2 regions of the Arthrobacter sp. 10N44_2 genome follow, and region 1 is predicted to be linked to the other one. Evidence: predicted binding sites of a transcription regulator. Region 1 holds the regulator's gene; the other holds the start of a gene.
What was found. Region 1 encodes LexA, which represses DNA repair genes until DNA is damaged. Its sites were predicted from a motif close to TCGAACANNTGTTCGA; they were not measured.

Region 1 (4,417 bases):
TCGTCGACGATCACGATGGTCTGGCTGGCCTCGCCGGCGTCATAGACTGCCTCGACCACATCAAGGCCCAGCCCCGTGCCGGTCGGGTTGTTCGGGGAACAGAGGAAGACAATGTTGGGCTGAAGCTCGCGGACTTGCTGTGCCGCTGATTCCGCACTGAGCCCATAGTCGGACGCGCGGGCCCCGACGACGTACTCCGTATCCGTGCCGGAGGCCAGCAGCGGGTACATCGAATACGTGGGAGGGAACCCGAGGGCCGTCCGGCCAGGGCCCCCGAAGGCCTGGAGGATTTGCTGAAGGACTTCGTTGGAACCATTCGCGGCCCAGATGTTCTCCGCGTCCAGCCCATGGCCAAGGTATTCGGCGAGGGCTTCGCGCAATTCGGTGAATTCGCGGTCCGGATAGCGGTTCAGCCCGGCAGCGGCGGCGCTCACGGCTTCGGTAATCGCGGCGCGGACATCGGCCGGGACCCCATGGGTGTTCTCGTTGACGTTGAGCAGGATGGGGACGTCCAGCTGCGGCGCGCCATACGGACGCAGGCCACGCAGATTGGTTCGGAGGGGCAGTCGGTTGAGGCGCTCAAGCTGGTCAGTCACGTGACCAGTTTAAGTGGTAGCGGGACGGGCGCTGAAACTGTGACGCCCGCGACGGCACCCGGGGGTGGCTACTTGGACGGAACAAACAGTTGCTGGCCCGGCATCACACGCGCGGCGTCCAGATTGTTCAACTGCACGATATCGGCCACAACATCGCGGGGATCGCGCTCCGGGGCCACCGACCCGGCAATGGCCCAGAGGGACTCCCCCGGTTGGACTGTGACGGATACGGTCGGCGTCACCGAGAGCTGGTCTGCGGAATCTGCCGCTTTCGCGGGAGCGTTGAGGAATCCGCTGAAGGACAGGATGAACGCCGCCAGCAGAATCAGGGGGACGCCGAAAAAGACGAAGCGTCCGCGCCGGGTGAGCCGAAGCGGCGGCTGCTTGGTCCGGCCGCCGGAAACCGCGGCGGCGGCTCCTTGCTGCGCCCGCGACGGCGCGGAGCCGCGGCGCCTGGCGTTGAGCGGGTACACGTTGCCGTGACTGGAAACGCCCTGGCCCATGCCGCTTTGGTCGAGGCCGCCGTGTCCGATGCTGCCGCGTCCGATGCTGCGGCTATCCGCTGCGCCACCCGGACCAACACCACGGTGGCGGGTCGTGACGCCCTGAATGTTAGTGCCGTCAAACGCGCTTGAAACTGACATGAACTGAGCCCTCCTGGACCATAAGTTGCCGCCCGGCGTACTCACGTACTCGCCGCCAACCGGCCGAACCTTCGAACATAGAACCGAATATTGCCTGCGAACCCAGATCGTCGGAATCGAACACATATTCGAATCTTACTTGTTCTGTTTTAGCACTTACTAACGAACGATGTCGAGACTCGCTAGAACAAATGTTTGAAAAAGGTCTGCGGCTGGCCTATTTTTGAGGGACAGGACAACCACTTTCGAACTCCCACTTTCGAACTACCAGTGGGAATTCATTCGTAGTTGATCAGCAGGGTCTGACATTTCAGGCCGGAAGTTCCCGGTGACAGCAGCCACGGCAGCCGGGCGGAACGGAAAGGCGTTGGCGAACATGGCAGCACAAGCCACCGGCGGCAGGGCCACCCCACGGAGCCCGCAGCCCGCCCGGGCCCCCAAGAGCCTCACCGTCCGGCAAAAGAAAATCCTGGAGACCATCCAGCGGTCCGTCACGGACAAGGGCTACCCGCCGTCCATGCGCGAAATCGGCGACACCGTCGGTCTCGCCAGCCTGTCGAGCGTGACCCACCAGCTCTCCCAACTGGAAAAGCTCGGCTACCTGCGGCGTGATCCGAAGCGGCCCCGGGCCATGGAAGTGCTCATGCCGCTGACCCTGGACGAGGGGGCCACGCCGATATCTGGTATCGAGAAGTCCAGCCCCTTGCGGGCCGTCGGCGGCCTGTCGGTAACCGAGCTCGCCAGCGCCACTGACACGGCAATGGTGCCGTTCGTCGGACGCATCGCCGCCGGCGGGCCGATCCTCGCGGACCAGGTGGTGGAGGACGTCATGCCGCTGCCCCGCCAACTCGTGGGCCATGGCGAACTCTTCATGCTCAAGGTGGCCGGCGACTCGATGATCGACGCCGCCATCTGCGACGGCGACTGGGTGGTTGTCCGCCGCCAGGGTGATGCCGTGAACGGCGATATCGTTGCCGCCTTGCTGGACGACGAAGCCACGGTCAAGACCTTCCGCCAGCGGGACGGCCACACGTGGCTGTTGCCGCAAAACACCCAGTACGAGCCCATTCTGGGCGACCACGCCGTAATCATGGGCAAGGTCGTATCGGTACTGCGCTCCCTCTAAACTGCGCTCCCCTTAGCCATCCGGGGCATGCTGCCAGTTCGGAGCGGCCACCCCGCGGCGGATTTCCGGCGCAGGGTGACGGCCCCGGTTTGGGACTTAAGCTTTCGCGGAGTCTTTCGCCAGGCGCTTCAGGGCTGCCATGGCAATCGATGAATCGGTGGTGGGCCAGAACGGCGGCAGCGCGGCGCGCAGGAAGCCGCCGTAACGCTCCGTGGAGAGCCGCGAATCCAGCACTGCCACCACGCCCTTATCCGAGGTCGAGCGGATCAGCCGTCCGGCGCCCTGCGCGAGGCGGATGGCGGCGTGCGTGGCCGAGACGGCCATGAAGCCATTGCCGCCGGACTGGGCCACGGCCCGCGAACGTGCCGTCATCAGCGGGTCGTCCGGCCGCGGGAAGGGAATCCGGTCGATGACCACCAGCCGGCAGGACACGCCAGGGACGTCGACGCCCTGCCAGAGGGACATGGTGCCGAACAAACACGTGTCAGGTTCGTCGGCAAACTGCCGCACGAGTGCCGTCATGGTCGACTCCCCCTGGCACAGGATGCTGAGGCCCAGCCGGGGCCGCATGGCCTCGGCTGCTTCCTCTGCGGCGCGCCGCGAGGAGAACAGGCACAGGGCGCCTCCGCCGGAGGCGCGGATCAGCTTCTCGAGTTCGTCCAGGGCCTCGGGGGACGTTCCGCGGCCGGGTTTGGGCAGGTGCCGGGCTACGTAGAGGATGCCCTGCTTCGGGTAGTCGAACGGGGAGCCGACGTCGACGCCGGTCCAGCTCGGGGCGCCGTTGCCAACCAGGCCCAGGCCGCCGGCGGCGGGTTCGAAGGCAGCGCCGATGGCCAGTGTGGCCGAGGTCAGGATGACGGTGTGGTCCGCGAACAGGCCCTCGCGCAACCGCCCCGCGACGCTCAGCGGGGCAACGTTGATCAACGCCGGCGCGCTCTCGTCCGGCTGGGAGTAGCCCTGCGCCGGGTCGAAGCTGCTGTTGCGGGAGAACCACACGACTTCGCGGTTTTCGCGCGCGGCCAGGAGGCGTTCACAGAGTTCCAGGATGACCATGAGGCGCGAGCGGGCCAGCTGCCGTCCGCCGTCCGCCGACACGGAGCTGTCCCCCTTGGAATCGGACAGGGCGGCGCGGCACGCGTCGCGCAGCTGGTCGATGCAGTCCAGCTGCTCGCTGTTCAGGCCATTGGGCATCAGCCCGCTGGGGACGCCGTCGATGGCGAGCTCCAGGTGGGCGGCGGCATTGTTCAGCGCATCCACGGTGATGCCCGTGTGCTTCCGGGCCCCGGACGCGGCGGCGTGCACCATCGCCACGGAGAGCTGGCCCGAGACCGCGCCCGTGACGCGGTCCTGAAGTTCGTGTGCTTCATCCACCACGACGACGTCGTACTCGGGCAGCACCGCCAGGCCTTCGAAGGCACTGACGGCGAGCATGGCGTGGTTGGTGACCACGACGTCGGCATCGGCGGCGTTCTGCCTTGCCAGTTCGCTGAAGCATTCGGCCGCTAGCGGGCATTTCTGCGCACCGAGGCACTCCATGGAGGTGACCGAGACCTGGCGCCAGGCCCGGTCCGTGACGCCCGGCATGAGCTCGTCGCGATCCCCCGTCGCGGTCTCCTCGGCCCATTCGCGCAGCCGGACAACTTCCTTGCCCAGCTGGGAGGACGGCCCGCCAAGTGCGGCGGCAAAGTGCGGCACGGACGTGTCCTCGCCCAGGGAAAACAGCTGTCCCTCGGAAGGTTCTTCGGACGGGAAGCCGCCCTCGAGTTTGTGCCGGCAGACGTAGTTGGACCGGCCCTTGACCAGGGCGACCTTGACGGGCCGCTCCAGGGCAGGGGTGATGGTCTTAAGCAGCCTGGGCAGGTCCCGGCCCACAATCTGCGTCTGCAGCGCCAGGGTGGCGGTGGAGACCAGGGTGGGTTTGTTGCTGGTCAGCGAATGCGCGATCAGCGGAATCAGGTAGGCCAGCGACTTGCCGGTGCCGGTGCCGGCCTGGACCAGCAGGTGGTCGCCGCTGTCTATCGCGCGCGCCACCTGCCGGGCCATTTCGTGCT
Region 2 (4,417 bases), on a different contig from region 1:
TGAATCCATGGCCGCGATGCAGGCTCGGTCGGTGGCAGCGATTCGACGCCACGATGCAGCCTTCGAAGCCGAGTACGGGCCAGGGGCCGTGTGGGTGGCAGTAAGTCACGGCGACATCATCAAGTCAATCCTCGCCGACGCGCTCGGCATGCACCTTGACCTGTTCCAGCGTATTAACGTGGGCCCCGCCTCCGTATCGATCGTGCGCTACGGCGCTAGTCGGCCGAGCGTCTACGCGACCAACACCGACGCGGGTGATCTGTCGTGGCTGTCGAACGGCCTCCACTCTGGCGATGCGCCGGTGGGCGGCGGTGCAGGGCAGAAAGCGCCATGAACCTCATGTGCCTAAAATACTGACATGCCTACACGTGTTCACGAGTTTGCCTGGCCTGATCGAATCGTCGTCGGCACCATTGGCCTTCCAGGGGCGCGCACGTTTTACCTGCAGGTGCGCGCAGGGACGCAGATCGTGAGTATTGCCCTGGAGAAGCAGCAGTCGGCTCTGCTCGCGGAGAAGATCGACGAAATTCTCGACCAGCTCATCACCGTCGAGGGCAACCCCTTCAGCATTCCCGCGAGCACTCCCATTGAACTTGTCGACAATGACCAGCTCGAGGCCGTTCAGGAGCAGTTTCGCACCGGCGCCATGAGCTTAGGTTGGGACCCAACCACGGCCCAGGTCGTAATTGAGGCCTACCCCATCGCCGACGTCGATGCTGATGCTGATGACAACGACGAATCGCTTGATGAGGACGGCGCTAACGAGCCTGAAATGCTGCTGGTGCGCATGCCGGTCGGCACCGCCCGCGCATTCGCCAAGCGCACCCGTGAGATCGTGGGCGCGGGGCGTCCGACGTGCCCGCTCTGCGGTTACCCCATCGACGCCGACGGGCACATCTGCACCCTTCCCGAGGTCTGATGCCAGGGCCGGACCTAGTGACCGCCGAGCTGACGCTCACCGGCCGCATCACGACGGCTTCAAACGCTACATTTCTGGGCAGCATCGGCGACGTGGTGGTCGTCTATAAGCCGATAGCAGGCGAAAGTCCGCTGTGGGATTTTCCCCACGGCACCCTGGCTCACCGGGAGGTGGCCGCCTACCTGGTCTCGCAAGTCTTAGGCTGGGACGTGGTGCCGCGCACCTGGCTGCGCGATGGTCCTATGGGCGAAGGAATGGTGCAGCTCTGGCAGGAGCAAGACCCCGCCCAAAGCGCCGTGAACCTGGTCGCGACGGACCAGGTGCCGGAGACGGGCTGGAAACATGTTCTCGAGGGACGGGATGAGAACGGACGGATGGTCGCCCTCGTTCACGAAGACTCGCCAGCGCTCAGACGCATGGCGGTGTTCGACATGGTCGTCAACAACGCCGACCGCAAAGGCGACCACATTCTTGCCATGACGGACGGACACCGGCACGGCGTGGACCATGGGCTCACCTTTCACCGTGACCACAAGCTGCGCACGGTGCTGTGGGGATGGCTGGGAGACGCTCTGACCGCCGAGGAACGCGACGGCATCGATCGTGTCAGCGAAGGACTGCACGGTGGGCTGGGCCGAAACCTGGCGGACTTGCTCAGCGCCGAAGAAATCGCATCGCTCGCCGCGCGCTGCGCACGGTTGCGCTTGGCAGGGCGGTTTCCGGCTCCGAGCGGTGAGATGTCGGCGGTGCCCTGGCCGCTGTTCTAAGGGAATTGCGGCTCAACTGTCAAAATTTGGCTGCCCAAACGCCGATAACAGCGCCTACGCTCAACCAAGCCCGCAGGCCCCACCTTCCGCAGACGACGCGCCGAGCGTCCCATATACAGCACCCCTTCAGTCAGGTGTTGCGATGTTGAGGAGAAACCGCGCTGCCCACGCAGCCGAGGGATATGGGCAGAGTCCAACTTTTGTCGGCCCATCCGGCTACACTGAATGTATCGAACATATATTCGAACAAGGGTGTGTTGTGGGCGTTGTTGTCGGTCCCCGCGTGATAGACGCGGGCATGTCGTTGCTGTCGGTGCTGATCTCTCCGGTCCCCGTCGCGGCCGGGTATCCATCGCCGGCGCAGGACTACTTTGATGGGCGGATTGACCTGAACGAGCATCTGATCAAGGACATCACCAGCACGTACGTCGTGCGGGTCTCCGGAGACTCGATGGAACGCGCCGGCATCAGCGACGGGGATGAACTGATCGTCAACCGGGCCCTGGAACCCAAGGACGGGTCCGTAGTCATAGCCGTCCTGGACGGAGAATTGACCATCAAGCGGCTGCGGATCACGGCCGCCGGCGTCGTGCTGCAGGCGGAGAATCCGTCCTACCCGGACATCCGCGTTCCGTCCCTGTCGGATCTGGTCATCTGGGGCGTCGCGACCCGCTGCCTGCACCATGTTTGAGGCACACCATGTCTAAGCCCTCCCCGATGCGGCGGATGCCGCAGATCGCGCACGTGGATGTGAACTGCTTCTACGCCTCGGCCGAGCGGGTATTCGACCCGTCCCTCGAAGGCCGGCCCGTCGTCGTACTGTCCAACAACGACGGGTGCGCCGTCACCCGGTCCCCGGAAGCCAAGGCTCTCGGCATCGGCCTCGGTGAACCATGGTTCAAACTCGCCCCGCGGGCCAAGGAGTGGGGACTTGTTGCCCTCTCGAGCAACTACGAGCTTTACGGGGACATCAGCGCCCGGGTGATGGAACTGCTGGGCCGCTACAGCGCTTGGTTGGAGGTTTACAGCATCGACGAGGCCTTCCTGGGCGTCAAAGGCGCGCCGGAGGACCTGCTGGTCCTGGGCCAGACCATGAAGGCAGCCGTGCGGCGCAACGTGGGGGTTCCGGTCTGCGTCGGGATCGCCGGGACCAAGACCCTCGCGAAACTGGCCAACAAATGGGCAAAGCACAACCCGGCCTTCGACGGGGTCTGCCACTGGGACTCCGTGCCCGCCGCCACCAGAGAAGCGCTGATGGGCCGGCTGTCTGTGATCGAAATCTGGGGCGTCGCGACGCGCCTGACCAAACGCCTCAACGCCTTAGGGCTTCAGTCCATCCTTGACCTGTCCCGGGCCGACCCGGTGATGATCCGGGACCGCTTCTCCGTGGTCATGATGCGCACCGTCCTGGAGCTGCAGGGCACGCCGTGCATCCCGATGGAGGAAGAACGGATCGGCCGGGACCAGCTCATCTTCTCGCGCTCCTTCGCCACCCCCATCACCACCGCCGCCGGCATGCGGCAGGTCCTGTCCGTCTACGGCCAGCAGGCATCGGCACGGCTGGCCAAATACAGCCTCCAGGCCAAGGTCCTCACCGCCTTCGCCGGCACCTCGCACTTCAACCCGAACGACACCTCCTACCCCTCGGTGTGCGTGCCGCTGCCGATGCCCACCGCCGATCCCGTCCTGCTCACCCGGGCCGCCCACGCCCTCCTGCCCCACATCCAGGAAGGCATCAAATACGCCCGGGCCGGCATCATGGTCACCGACCTGCGGCCCACCGGCAACCAGGCACCGCTGGCCCTGTTCCAAAATCCGCACGAGGAACGCCACATCGGAACCCTCCTGGAAGATGTGACCCGCCGATACGGGCGCGGCTCCATCGGCCTCGGCCACGCCGGCATACGGGGCGGGCCGGACTGGACCATGAAACGGGACATGCTCTCCCCCCGCTACACCACCCATTGGGACGAACTCCCCCTCGTCAAAGCCGCCTAACGCCAACACGCCCCCGCAGCACCGCACCACGAAAGACCACCCCCATGACCCTCAGCACCGAAAACCCCACACGAACCCTTGACCTTCAAGTCCGGCTCGACCCGGCAGGCAAGCCCCTTGCCATCCGGCACGACGGACGGATCTGGCTTGTCGATCCGGCCACCGAATCCCGGCACTGGATCGGCGGTGACGCCGGGCGGGGCACCCGATGCACGGCCGCCGCTGGCGGCGCCAACCCGGCCGGTACCGAATACTGGCGCGTCGAGGCCCGGCTGGGGGCTAATTCAGCGCTGCGCACCTTCACGCTGCGCCGGAATCCACGCTCCGTCCAGTGGCTCCTGGACGACATCAGCGACGGCGGCTAGGCAACGGTGTCACTGAAAAGTCAGCCGATCAACGACCAGACCTGGGCGGGGATCAGGGCAGAATTCACGCTGCCCGCCCTGGAACAGGTCCGCCGCCGACTCGCCGAACTGATGGACGACCCCGACCCTGTAATGCAGCAGCTCGTCCGCGTCTTCATCGACGACGGCACGTTCTGCCCGGGATTCCAATTCGTCGCCGGCGGCCACCTCCACCCGACCGTCGTCGACCTCTTCCAGCGCGCCATAGAACTGAAGGTTCCGCACAACTACTTCACGGCCTGGATGGTTACACCCTGCCAGGACCTCGGCGGGTCCCGCCCCGTTGACCATCTGAAAAGCGGCCGCGCTCCCCTGTTTCGTGCGCTGGA

Region 2: the regulator LexA is predicted to act here: its motif matches at 1,917-1,932, upstream of AC1DBX_RS02210 (LexA family protein).

Annotation. Positions count from the first base shown of each region.
Region 1 is NZ_JBFTHT010000015.1:53,054-57,470, forward strand. It holds gene AC1DBX_RS15560 (histidinol-phosphate transaminase) at 1-596, opposite strand, end outside; gene AC1DBX_RS15565 (LysM peptidoglycan-binding domain-containing protein) at 665-1,099, opposite strand; gene lexA (transcriptional repressor LexA) at 1,617-2,366, shown strand; gene AC1DBX_RS15575 (ATP-dependent DNA helicase) at 2,463-4,417, opposite strand, start outside.
Region 2 is NZ_JBFTHT010000001.1:451,523-455,939, reverse strand. It holds gene AC1DBX_RS02225 (histidine phosphatase family protein) at 1-334, shown strand, start outside; gene AC1DBX_RS02220 (DUF3090 domain-containing protein) at 359-919, shown strand; gene AC1DBX_RS02215 (SCO1664 family protein) at 919-1,686, shown strand; gene AC1DBX_RS02210 (LexA family protein) at 1,946-2,377, shown strand; gene AC1DBX_RS02205 (Y-family DNA polymerase) at 2,386-3,684, shown strand; gene AC1DBX_RS02200 (hypothetical protein) at 3,729-4,049, shown strand; gene AC1DBX_RS02195 (hypothetical protein) at 4,056-4,417, shown strand, end outside.